Regions from separate parts of the Cobetia sp. PDI-12MA genome, predicted to be linked through region 3. Evidence: predicted binding sites of a transcription regulator. Region 3 holds the regulator's gene; each other region holds the start of a gene.
The links. Region 3 encodes sigma-54, which starts transcription at its own class of promoters, with help from an activator protein. Its sites were predicted from a motif close to TGGCACNNNNNTTGCTNT; they were not measured.

Region 1 (3,966 bases), 350 kb from region 3:
GCAAGCTCAAGGGCCGCTCCTTCCGCGCGCGTCGTCTCAAGAGCTGAGGCGGGCAGCGTCGGCGACGCGTCTGACTGCTGGCGGCGAGATGCCTGAGAGGGGCTGAACCAGGCATTTCATCTGTCATGCGACCTTGATATCACCTCAGGCGATGCCCGCCACCACGGCGGGCATCGTGCTTTTTGAGCAGCAGATTGACGCTCGCAGCCGCTGCGGGCGGTGGCTACGCTTGAGGTAACGTCCCTGATCATCAGGGCGCTGATCCGGTACCTCGTGATGACTGCCAACGCCGTCGATAACCTTCGCATTCGTGAAGAGCGTCTCATTGATCATGAGCGCATCTACCGCATTCATGAATCCGTCTTTGCCGGCCATCGTGAAGCGCGCCTGGGTGACAGATTGCGTCGAGGCAATCTGGCGCAGATCTCGCTGGTGGCCGAGCGTGTCACCGACCCGGAGACCGGCCGCCACCTCAGTGAAGGCGAGGGCGGCCTGCTGGGGCATGTGATGGTGTCGCGCGTGGAGCTTTCCGGCTACCCGGACCGCGTGCTGATGGCGTTGGCACCGCTGGCGGTGCTGCCACAGCATCAGCGTCACGGCATCGGCAAGCGGCTGGTGATCTCGGCGGTCAAGCGCTGTCGACTGCTGGGGGCGGGGGCCGTGGTGGCGGCCGGTCATGCGGATTTCTATACCCACCTGGGCTTTCATCCGGCGTGTCACTACGGGCTCTACTGCCATCATGACGACGTGCCGGGTTCCTTCGTCGCCTTCGAGCTGCAGCCGGACTATCTGGAGGGGCTGGGCGGTGAAGTGCAGTTTCCCGATACCTTCTCTGAGCTGGGGATCTGAGCAGCCTTGCGCGGTTGAGCTGAGCAGCCCTGAGCGGTTGCCCTGAACAACCCTGAGTGATTGGTCTTGATCAGCAACAGGCAACTCGGCGTTGCGTGACCCTTGAAACGACAAGGCTCCCGCTCCATGTCATGGGTAACACCACGTGGCAGCCTGCGGGTAATGGCAGGTGTCGCGTCATTCCGACCGATGATTCAAGGAGAGACATCATGAAGCTCAAGACTCTGGGTAGTTCGCTGATGATTGCCATGCTCGGTCTCGGTGGCCTGTCGCTCGCCGGTTGCGAGGACGAAGGCCCGATGGAGAAGGCCGGTGAGAAGATGGACAACGCCGTCGAGGAAGCCGGTGATAGCGTCGAGAACGCCACCGATAGCTGAGGCTCGGCTGCCAGCGCCGCGATGAGTCGCCGCTGACCTGAGCTGTCATCAGACACAAGAAGGCCCCGCCTCTGGGAGGCGGGGCCTTCTTGTGTCTGGCTCGGGGAGAAGGAAATCCGCTTATGCAGAGACGGGCTGCTGCTCGCTCTGCTGCTTGCGGTCCGCGATGGCGGCGTCGTAGGCGCGGCTTTCCTCGGCTTCGGTGGCGGCGCTGAAGCGCACCAGCAGCGCGAACAGCGAGATCACGATCACGCCCATGCCCAGATACATCAGGCCTTCCTGATAGGTCAGCTCCTCACTGCGGAACAGGAAGCCCGCGGCGACCGCGCCTGCGTTGCCGCCCGCACCGACGATACCGGCGACCGCGCCGAGCGCCTTGCGATTGACGAAGGGCACGATACCGAAGGTCGCGCCCTCCGCCATCTGCACGAAGAGGCTGAAGACCAGCATGATGCCGATGGCCACCGCGAGGGTTTCCATCTGTGCGAAGCCGACCAGCGCGACGCCTTCACACAGCAGCGCGATGAACAGCCAGCGCACGCGGCCCTTGAGGCCAGACTGGCGGGCGAACAGGTCGGAGAAGACGCCGCCCAGGGTGCGGGCGAACAGGTTCATCAGACCGAACAGGCCGGCGATGAGACCGGCGGTGGCGAGATCGAGATCGAAGTGGTCGAAGAAGTAGATGGCGGCGACGTTGTTGATGGTCAGCTCGACCCCGAAGCAGGCGCCGTATACGAGGAACAGTGCCCAGACGCGGATGTCGCGTGCTGCCGCGCCGAAGGTGGCGCGCATGCTGTATTCCTTCTCGGCCTTGGGCAGCTCACCACGCTCACGCAGCTCGCTGAAGTTGCCGTCCGGCGCATCCTGGGTGAAGAAGTAGTAGGCGATACCGGTGAGGAACAGCACGATGCCCGGCACGACCATCGCCAGACGCCAGCCCAGGGTCTGCTCGACGCCCAGCATCAGCAGGCCGGCCATCACCAGCGGCATCAGCATCTGGGTGGTGCCGCCGCCCAGGTTGCCCCAGCCTGCGGTGGTGGCGTTGGCGGTGCCGACCACGTTGGGGCCGAACATCACGGAGGTATGGTACTGGGTGATGACGAAGGAAGCGCCGATGGCACCGATGGCCAGACGGGCCAGGAAGAAGGATTCGAAGCTGTCGGCGAAACCGATGCACATCACCGGCAGCGAGCCGAGGCACAAGAGCCAGGTGTAGGCCTTGCGTGGCCCGATGCGATCACACAGCACGCCGATGGCGAGACGCACGATCACCGTGATGGCGACGGAGGCGATGATGGTGTTGCCGATCTGGGTCTTGGTCAGGCCGAGGTCGTCACGCACCACGGCCATCAGCGGCGCGATACCGAACCAGCCGAAGAAGCAGACGTGGAACGCGAACCACGACATGTGGAAGGCGCGCATTTGCGGGGTGTTGAAGCTGAACAGCCGGATGCGGCTGGCCTTGTTGCGGATATCCATGAGTGGGCTCCTGATTCAGCGTCGGTGCCGGGCACGAGGTCAGGTGTGCTCGGCGAGTGGTCGAACGGCTGTGAATGAACGACAGCAAGGGCGCCTCGTCATTGAGGGGCCTGGTTCGACGCACTCGTACTCCGAAGAGCCTGGTCCACGTCATGGATAGCGATGGCAGCAGTCGGTGATGCCATGGTTGCCGGCAGCAGAGTGTCCGTGCGGCAAGTGACTGGAACAAAGCAAGTAGCGCGCCAGTTGCGGGGGTGTGGGCGGGACAAGTCCCAGAAGATCAATGGCTTGGCAAGGACAGTAGGGTGGCACGCGCAGACGGTGACCCGGGCTGGATGCGCGCTCGATGCGCGCTGGCGGTGCGTCAGCAAGGCGCGGGGTACCAGACTGGCGCACGCCAATGTCGCTGGGAGGGTCGGCAAGGCGCGTGCCTCATTGCAGTGCAGCGGCGCTTTCGGCTCGGCCGCTCTGAAGGCCTTTGGCCGCAAGGTTGCACCAGATTGCGGCACGGATCCTGCTTGGGTGTAGCGCAAGATTCATGCCCGACTCAAGGAAACCTGACATGCCCGTGACCGTGCTGATCGTCGATGTCCGCAGTGAGCGCTCCGCCGCGCTGGAGCAGGCGCTATTGAGCGCCGGCTTCGAGGTGGCGCTGCGCGTTGACGAGCACGAGGACCTGCACGCGCTGGTCGAGCAGCATCAGCCCGATGCGGTGATCATCGACGCCGACCTGCCCAGCCGCGACACCCTGGAGCATCTCGGCCAGCTGGGGCGACGCTATCCCAAGCCGATGATCATGCTGGCCAGTGAAGATGCGCCAGACCTCGTGCGTGAGGCGGCCGGCGCCGGTGTCTCGGCCTATGTGGTGGACCACGTCATGCCAGCGATGGTGCGCAGCATGGTCGAGGTCGCCATCACCAGCTTCGAGGCGCACCGTGCACTCAAGGGTGAGCTCAACCGTACCCAGACCACATTGGTGCAGCGGCGCAGTGTCGATCGCGCCAAGGCCGTGGTGATGGAGACGCGCGGGCTCAGTGAAGATGCCGCCTATCAATACCTGCGCAAGACCGCCATGAACCGGCGCCTGGCCCTGCATGAGCTGGCCGATGAGCTGCTCAAGGCCGCGCGTCGGCGCTGAGCCGGTCGCCGTACTGTCCTTCTCTCTCGATCGTTCAAGAGGTGTGCGTGATGCCCACAGATGTACCCCTGAATGGCCATCAGCTGACGCTGGGCCTGATGCCACTCAATGATGCCGCTCCCT
Region 2 (3,966 bases), 1.0 Mb from region 3:
TCCACCTCGCCGCGCGCCACCATCGAGGCCACCTCACGCTCGGAATAGGCGATCGCCAGGGTGTTGAGCTGCTCGGCACGCATCTGATGGCCGGACAGCCACTCCTGCAGGAAGCGCTGCGAACCTGCCCCCTCCTGTCGCACCGCCCAACGCCGCTGCGAACCGAAAAGGCCGCTGGGGTCGATGGACAGATGGCGATCATCATTGCGGATGATCAGCCCCTGGGTACGGCGCGCAAGCCGCACCATCACCCACTGACGATAGCCATCATGGCCGCGAATCAGCGCCGGATGACGCAGCGCCGCCTCCTCCGCGCGCCCCCAGTGAATGGCGCAGACGTCAGCACGCCCCTGGCTGAGCAGATCAAGCCCCAGACGCGTGCCGGTGACGCTCATGCCATAGAAGGCGCTACCGGCATGCTGCTGATTGAGACGCATGGAGAGCGCGGCCAGCAGCGGGTCATCACTGCCGGTGATCATCAGGCGATCCGCCAGCACACCATGATGGCTGGACTCGAGAATCCATTGCTCCACCAGGCGCCGCGGAAAGAGCCACTTGCCGGTCACCTTGGTCGCCGGCATGGTGCCGTCACTGGCCAGCTGATAGATCTTCTTCTCGTTGAGGTGCAGAAGGCGCGCGACTTCCTGCACCGTCAGAAAGGGGTTGTCGTGGGGAACCGGAGCCTGCCGGCCGGTGGCCGCATTCAGGGCCTCGCCTGAAGACTCAGCGGTAGAGCCGCCCGAAGGTGCGCCGAGTTCAGAGGAAAAGCCCTGTGAGGGTATGACGCCCAGCGGCGAAGAAAGACGACTCATCACTGCGCCCCCTTGTCATGTCCGGCTGCGCCGTCTGCTGAAGATGGCTTGCCTGACGCGTCATGGCGCGATGATTTGAGAGCGTCGCCGGCACGCAGCGGCGGGATGGCATCCAGCACCAGCCGCCCGGCAGGGTCCACCGCCTGGAAGTGGCGCCCCTTGGCGCGCGCGATCAACAGCACGCCAAAGCGTTCCGCCAGCTCCACTCCCTTCTGCGTGACGCCGGAACGCGAGACCAGCACCGAGACCCCCGCCTGAGCCACCTTCAGTACCATCTCGGAAGTCAGACGACCGGTAGTGTAGAAGATGTTGGCCCCCTGATAATCACTGGCATCATCACTCAGGGGCGCCAACCAGCTCAGCCCCGCCAGCGTATCGACGGCGTTGTGGCGGCCGACATCCTCGATGAACGCCAGCACTTCATCATCCCGACACAGGGCGCAGCCGTGAACCGCGCCGGCCTTGCGATAAGTCGCGTTGTGCGCCGCCAGCGCCTCCAGCAGGCGATACAACAGGGCCTGACTGAAGGGGCCTGCATCCAGCGCAGCCAGTGATTGGCGCTCCAGCAGATTGCCGAATACCGTGCCCTGCCCACAGCCGGTAGTCACGGTGCGCTTGCCGAGGCGCTGCTCGATATCCTCGGGTAGATGACGCGTCACCACCGAGGCGCTCTCGACTTCCCAATCCACCTGCAGCGCTTCGAGGTCCTCAAGCTCACCCAGCAGTCCCTGATTGCGCAGATAACCGGCCACCAGCGCCTCAGGTTCGGCACCCAGGGTCATCAAGGTGACGATCTCGCGACGATTGAGATAGATGGTCAGCGAGCGCTCGGCGGCAATGGACTGCTGATGGCGCTCACCGCGCTCATCCATGACTTCGATGTCCAGCGTAGTGGGTAGTGTGGCGCGACTGATCGCTGGCCGTGCAGAGGGCATCATGAACTCGGGTCTCCCTGATCGAGCCGGTTGGAATGGCAATTCTTGCGCTGAATCGCCGTAGAGTACCAGTCTGATGGCAGAGCTGTCCCCGCACTGACTGACGGTAACCCTGATATCGCATGCGCCGGCATGTATCTTGCACACCAGCACCATCGCAGCATTCTTTTCAGACCCGCTTGCGGGTACAGCAGTGAACAAGGAAGCCATGTCTGAATCCATCCCTCCCCGCAGTGACGACACCCGCTGGTTGAGCGTCACCCTGGCGCCCACCACGCAGAAACTGGGGCGTTTCAGCATCGACACCTGGCGGATTGCCGACCTCTCGCCCTCTGCAACGCCAGAGACGGAATCGCACGTAGCGGAGCCTGCCGCCGCTGATGAAGTAGCGCATCGCCGCATCCTGCCGCTGCAGCTTCACCTCACCGAGCGCACCGATTACCGCTACAACCTGCGCTGCGAGCAGCCGCGCCTGTTCGTCCAATGCGATGAGCGTGAAGCCGACGGCATGCAGCCCCGCGTGGTGACGGCCTGTCAGGAGGTAGCATCGCATTGGATGGATGGCGACCAGCTGGTGCTGGATGTGCCGATGCCCCCGGCCTTGATGGTGTGGCTGGAAGCCTACCTCGCGCGTCACGGCGAACGACTCGACGAAGGCAAGAAGAAGAAACGCAAGGGCGCCGGGCGCGCCAGTCAGGCAGAGCAGCACGCCGTGACGCCCAACAAGACTCATCAGCCCGGTGATGGTACGGAAAGCACGTCATGAGCCAGCACGACGACAACGCAAGCCCTGCCCATGAAGGCCTGTTCTCGCGCTGGTCACGCCGCAAGCAAGGCGACAGCCGCCGTGAAGACCAACTGTCACAGCCGGACAGCACCGAGGTGAGTAAAGCCGACAGCCTTCCGCCGTCACAGGTGGGAGTCGCCTCTGAAAGTAGCGCTGACACCCCTGCAGCGCGCGGCTCGCAGCACGAATCCCTGAGCGGCGATAGCCCCTCCTCGGCAGCAGAGCAGGCAGCAGAGCAGGCAACCGCCGAGAGCGATCAGCAGGCAGCAGACGCTGACAACGCTGAAGTGCCAGTCATCGAGCTGCCAGACCCGGACACCCTGACCCCAGACGCCGACATCAGCGCCTTCATGCAGAGCGGCGTGGACCCGGCGCTACGCCAGCGTGCGCTGCGACGCATCTTCATGGGGGGCGAGCACTCGGTGCGCGATGGGCTGGATGACTACGACCAGGACTTCTCCCAGATGCGCCCGCTCGCCGAAGGTGTCGCCGACACGCTGCGCAGCTGGACCCGCAAGGTCGAAGAAGGCCTGGAAAAGCTCGGTGAGGCAAGCGAGACACCCCAGGCGGATACGGCGCAGGAGACAGACGACCAGATCGCTGAGCAGGCGCCTGACGGTGAGGCGCCAGTGGGCGAGTCACACGCGACGCCCAGCGACGAGATAGTCGAGTCGCCTGACCCGCAAGCGATACGAGCAGAAGACTCGCGCGAGCCAGCTCCCGCGTCAGATGATGTCGGCGGCGTCCGCCACAAGCCGTGAGCCGGGGCTGGCCCCACAGACGCCTCCAGCGCCAAGGCGTCAAGATGACGCGCCGCACAATCAACATGCGTCATTATGACCCACGAGTAAGCCGGATACGTCTGACCGAGGTCATCCTGATGCCTCATGGGTCACCCTGACGCGCCTCATCAAGGCGCACTGACTGCAACGCACATGCAAGATTCAGCATGACATGCCAACCCTTGAAGATGATGACTGGCGTCAACCGCCTGCGCTGATGAGTGCCTGCGCGACCTGACCGCGCCCCTCTTCTCGCCGGGCGTGAAAACGGCAATGTCATCAACAGCATGCAAAGATGGTTGGCCTGTCATGAATCCCCCACTGAACGACTGTCGATCGCCGACCCGGCTCTGACCGCGAGAGACCGCGAGAATCAGCGACGACCGGGACCTGCATCATCCGCCTGCCACCTGACGGCAGCTTGCATGCAAGGTCCGCCACGACCGAATAAGGATGAGGATGCTCAGCTCAAGCCTCGAGAGCGCTCAGCGCGCCCTCAATCAACAAGCACGCCAACGCGCCCTGTCATCCGCCATGGGTGGCTCGCCTGCCTCAAGTCTGCCGCTGTTGGCGACGGATGCCGGTAGCGCCCCCATCCGCTATCACAGTCAGGGACGCACCGTGATCATCGGCAGCGAAGCACGAGTGCG
Region 3 (3,966 bases):
TGCGCTCGGGGGGAAGGATCTGATCAAGTGTCATGGCTGAAGGTCAACGGGTCCCGGTGCCCTGAGCACGAGCCTGGGACTTTTCCTTGTGTTTGACCAGCTGGCGATCCAGCTTGTCGGCGAGCGCGTCGATGGCAGCGTACATGTTGGGGTCTTCTGCCAGGGCGTGGAGGTCAGCGCCTGCTGCGTGCAAGGTGCAGGCAGCCTGCTGGCGCTCCTTCTCGATCGACAGTGTCACCTGAACATTGGTGATGTTGTCGTAATGCCGTTCGAGGCGAGCGAGCTTCTCGTTGACGTAATCGCGGAGAGGATCGGTAAGTTCCACATGATGCCCGGTGATATTCACTTGCATGGACACGCTCCTTTATCCAGCGGGTTGCCATTCAATTGTAACCCTTTTTGACTACGAGCAAACCCTGATCGGACGCTCTGCAACAGGCTTGACGACCACCGTCTGGCGATGTTTTCGCGCCCTTGCCAGCGGCGTCAGATGTCGTGAGCGTCTGTACCGACAATGCCCAAGCTTTGCGCAAAGATCAACGCTGCGCTGCATCGTGGCTCAGTGCTTGTCTTCAACTCAGTGAGGGGTAACGGAATGGACTTCAAGGTCACGCTTGAAGGGTGGTGCATGAAAGGCGCGCAAGAAGACGGGTTTTCGTCGCCAATCCCTGCATGTACGCCGCCTTTCAGGCGCTTGGGTTGCGTGGAGCAAGCAGCGTGCCGGAAGGATCACCGAGTGACATCCCGGTGCAATACGGCTAAAAGTGACTTTAAAAACATGCGATTGACGGTAAATGATGCAGCCGGAATGATGGATTTTTGCCATCATCCTGCGCGCCATGATGGGCCATTGACGAGCGGTTGACGGAATGACAGGGCGCGCGACAGGCGCGCCGGTGTCAGTAATGTCAGAGGCTGGTGAGAGAGAAAACCAGCGTTTGAGGTTGGCGGCAACGGCCATGATAGGAGGGAGACCAGGCGCATGGCAGCCGCAGATGACACATCAGGCCAGACGCTTGCGCTCGCTGGAGGATGGGATGCCCATCGCTTCGCGATACTTGGCCACGGTACGGCGTGCGACCTCGATGCCATCGCTGGCGAGCAGGTCGACCAGGCGTGAGTCGGAGAGAGGCTTGCGAGCCGGCTCTTCCGCAATCAGCTTGCGGATGCGGGCACGAATGGCGGTGCTTGAGTGGGCGTCGCCACTACCGCTGCCACCGACCTGGCTCGAGAAGAAGAACTTGAGCTCGAAGACGCCGCGCGGGGTGTGGATGTATTTCTGGGTCGTGACCCGCGAGATGGTCGATTCGTGCATCTCGACCACTTCGGCGATGTTGGCCAGAATCAGTGGCTTCATGCCTTCCTCGCCTTGCTCGAGGAAGTCGATCTGGCGCGCCATGATCTCGCGGCCGACCTTGAGCAGGGTGTCATTGCGTGATGACAGGCTCTTCATCAGCCAGCGCGCTTCCTGCAGGTTGTCCTTGAGGAAGGTGTTGTCGGCGGACTTGTCGGCACGCTTGATCAGTGCGGCGTATTCCGGCTGGATGCGCAGCTTGGGCAGCGCTTCCGGGTTGAGCTCGACCTGCCAGCCGTGGCGGGTATGACGCACCAGTAGATCAGGGACCACGTAATCGCTGGCGGGCTCGCCCCAGGCGGATGCCGGACGCGGATCGAGCGCGCGCACCAGGCGGATGACGTGATCCAGCTCGTCATCGTCAAGGCTCAGTCGGCGCTTGAGCAGCTTGCGATCATCGTTGCCCAGTGCCTCGAGGAATTGACGTACCAGGCGACGCGCCTGCGCCAGCAGCGGCAGATCATCCGGCAGCAGCGCCAGTTGCAGCAGCAGGCACTCGCGCAGGTCGCGGGCGAAGACGCCGGTCGGGTCGAACTGCTGCAGACGCAGCAGTACCTGCTCGAGCTCGGAGGCCTTGAGGCCGGGCAGGCCCTGGCCGCGCAGACCATCGACCAGCTCATCGAGTGACAGGCTCAGGTAACCGGCACCGTCGACGGCATCGATCAGGCTCTCCGCCATCTGGCGTTCACGGCCATCGAGGTCGGTCATCGCCAGCTGCCAGCGCAGGTGGTCCTGCAGGCTCTCGACGCTGGTATTGCGATCGAAGTCCGGCCCTTCTTCGCTCCCGCTGCCACTGCCGGAGCTGGTCAGGCTACCGGCGTGGTCCTGGTAGAGGTCCGACCAGTCACTGTCGAGAGGGTATTCCTCGGGAATCTCGCTCGAGGAGTCGGCAGTGGAGATCTCGCTCGTATCCTGTGTCTCGATGACATCCAGCGACTCGTAGTCCTCGTCGAGCTCCAACATGGGGTTGGACTCGAGGGCTTGCTGAATCTCCTGACGCAGGTCGAGCGTCGACAGCTGCAGCAGCTGGATCGCTTGCTGAAGCTGCGGCGTCATGGTCAGCGAGGTGCCGAGGCGGAGTTGCAGGGTGGGTTTCATGGAGTCAGTCAATTCACGGCAAAGGAACGTGCTTACTACGCTATACCGTGACTCGGGCCACTGACAAGTGGTTGCAGTGAATATTCAAGCAACTTGCATGCCATGTTTACACCAAGGTGGTATGGACGTCATGCATGCGCCTGATGTCAGACATGAAAAAGCCGCTACGCGATAAAATCACGCAGCGGCTTATGAAGCTTTCGCCGTGGGAGGGCTCAGCGCATCCGCTGGCCCTAGAGCGTGAACTCGTGGCCCAGGTAGACGTCGCGTACCTGCTGGTTGGCCAGGATGGAGTCCGCGTCACCGTGAGCGATGATCTGACCATCGCCGACGATATAGGCGGTGTCACAGATATCGAGTGTCTCGCGCACGTTGTGGTCGGTGATCAGCACGCCGATGCCACGGTCACGCAGTTGACGCACGATGCTCTTGATCTCGCCCACCGAGATGGGGTCGACGCCGGCGAAGGGCTCATCGAGCAGTACGAAGTCCGGCTCGGTGGCCAGTGCACGGGCAATCTCGACCCGACGACGCTCCCCGCCGGACAGGCTCATGCCGGCACTGGCACGAATATGCGTGATGCTGAATTCCTCGAGCAACTCTTCAAGACGTGCCTTGCGGCCATTGCGATCCAGATCCTTGCGGGTTTCCAGAATCGCCATGATGTTGTCGGCCACCGACAGCTTGCGGAAGATCGACGCCTCCTGCGGCAGATAACCGATGCCGGCGCGTGCGCGTTGATGCATGGCGGCAGCGGAAAGGTCCTTGTCGTCGATGGAGACGTCGCCTGCATCGGCGCGCACCAGCCCGACGATCATGTAGAACGAGGTCGTCTTGCCGGCGCCGTTGGGGCCCAGCAGGCCGACGATGTCACCCTGACGGATCTCAAGCGAGATGTCCTTGACCACCTTGCGGCCCTTGTAGGCCTTGGCCAGATGGCGAGCGCTCAGCGTACGCGGGGTAGCAGCAGTCATGACTCAGTTTTCCTTGCTGGCATTGGCGCCGCGCGGCGTCAAAGTCATGTGTACGCGACCGCCTTCGGTCTGCTGTGCCGTCTTGCTGTTGTTGGCGTTCACCTGGCGCTTGTCGAGGAAATACTCCACGTAGCCGCCTTCGAAGGTGTCATCGCCTTTCTCGAGACGCGCATTGCCGACCAGCTCCACGCGGCGCTCCAGCGCATGATAGCGGATGGTGTCGGCCCAGCCCTTGACCAGCTTCTCGTCGGGTGCGGGTTGCTGTTCCAGGTAGGCACGCTTGCCGGTGGCCTTGACCAGCGAGATCTCGCCGCTGCCGGCGCGGCTGATATCGACGCGGCTGGCATCGAGCTTCATGCTGCCCTGGCGCATCTCCACCTGGCCGGTGTAGGTGGCTGTGCCGGCCTTGTCATCGAGAGACAGGGCGTCCGCGGCGATGTTGATCGGCTGGCTGGCATCGCTGTCCAGCGCCATGGCGGCCGGGGCGAAGGTGGACATGCCCAGTGCCAGGCAGAGCGCCATGACACCGCTGTTGAGGGT

Region 1: a site for sigma-54 is predicted at 2,933-2,950, ahead of AC5WNI_RS02170 (NarK family nitrate/nitrite MFS transporter). Genes of this name have one in related genera too.
Region 2: a site for sigma-54 is predicted at 1,876-1,893, ahead of AC5WNI_RS08055 (DUF3305 domain-containing protein). Genes of this name have one in related genera too.

What each region holds. Positions count from the first base shown of each region.
Region 1 covers NZ_CM183351.1:472,362-476,327, forward strand. Annotated here, with positions in the region: gene dbpA (ATP-dependent RNA helicase DbpA) at 1-47, shown strand, start outside; gene AC5WNI_RS02160 (GNAT family N-acetyltransferase) at 277-849, shown strand; gene AC5WNI_RS02165 (hypothetical protein) at 1,059-1,226, shown strand; gene AC5WNI_RS02170 (NarK family nitrate/nitrite MFS transporter) at 1,347-2,705, opposite strand; gene AC5WNI_RS02175 (ANTAR domain-containing response regulator) at 3,268-3,843, shown strand; gene AC5WNI_RS02180 (CmpA/NrtA family ABC transporter substrate-binding protein) at 3,894-3,966, shown strand, end outside.
Region 2 covers NZ_CM183351.1:1,865,174-1,869,139, reverse strand. Annotated here, with positions in the region: gene AC5WNI_RS08065 (substrate-binding domain-containing protein) at 1-812, opposite strand, end outside; gene AC5WNI_RS08060 (formate dehydrogenase accessory sulfurtransferase FdhD) at 812-1,747, opposite strand; gene AC5WNI_RS08055 (DUF3305 domain-containing protein) at 1,956-2,513, shown strand; gene AC5WNI_RS08050 (DUF3306 domain-containing protein) at 2,510-3,295, shown strand; gene AC5WNI_RS08045 (4Fe-4S dicluster domain-containing protein) at 3,776-3,966, shown strand, end outside.
Region 3 covers NZ_CM183351.1:818,765-822,730, forward strand. Annotated here, with positions in the region: gene AC5WNI_RS03495 (PTS sugar transporter subunit IIA) at 1-34, opposite strand, end outside; gene hpf (ribosome hibernation-promoting factor, HPF/YfiA family) at 44-352, opposite strand; gene AC5WNI_RS03505 (RNA polymerase factor sigma-54) at 1,004-2,452, opposite strand; gene lptB (LPS export ABC transporter ATP-binding protein) at 2,686-3,426, opposite strand; gene lptA (lipopolysaccharide transport periplasmic protein LptA) at 3,430-3,966, opposite strand, start outside.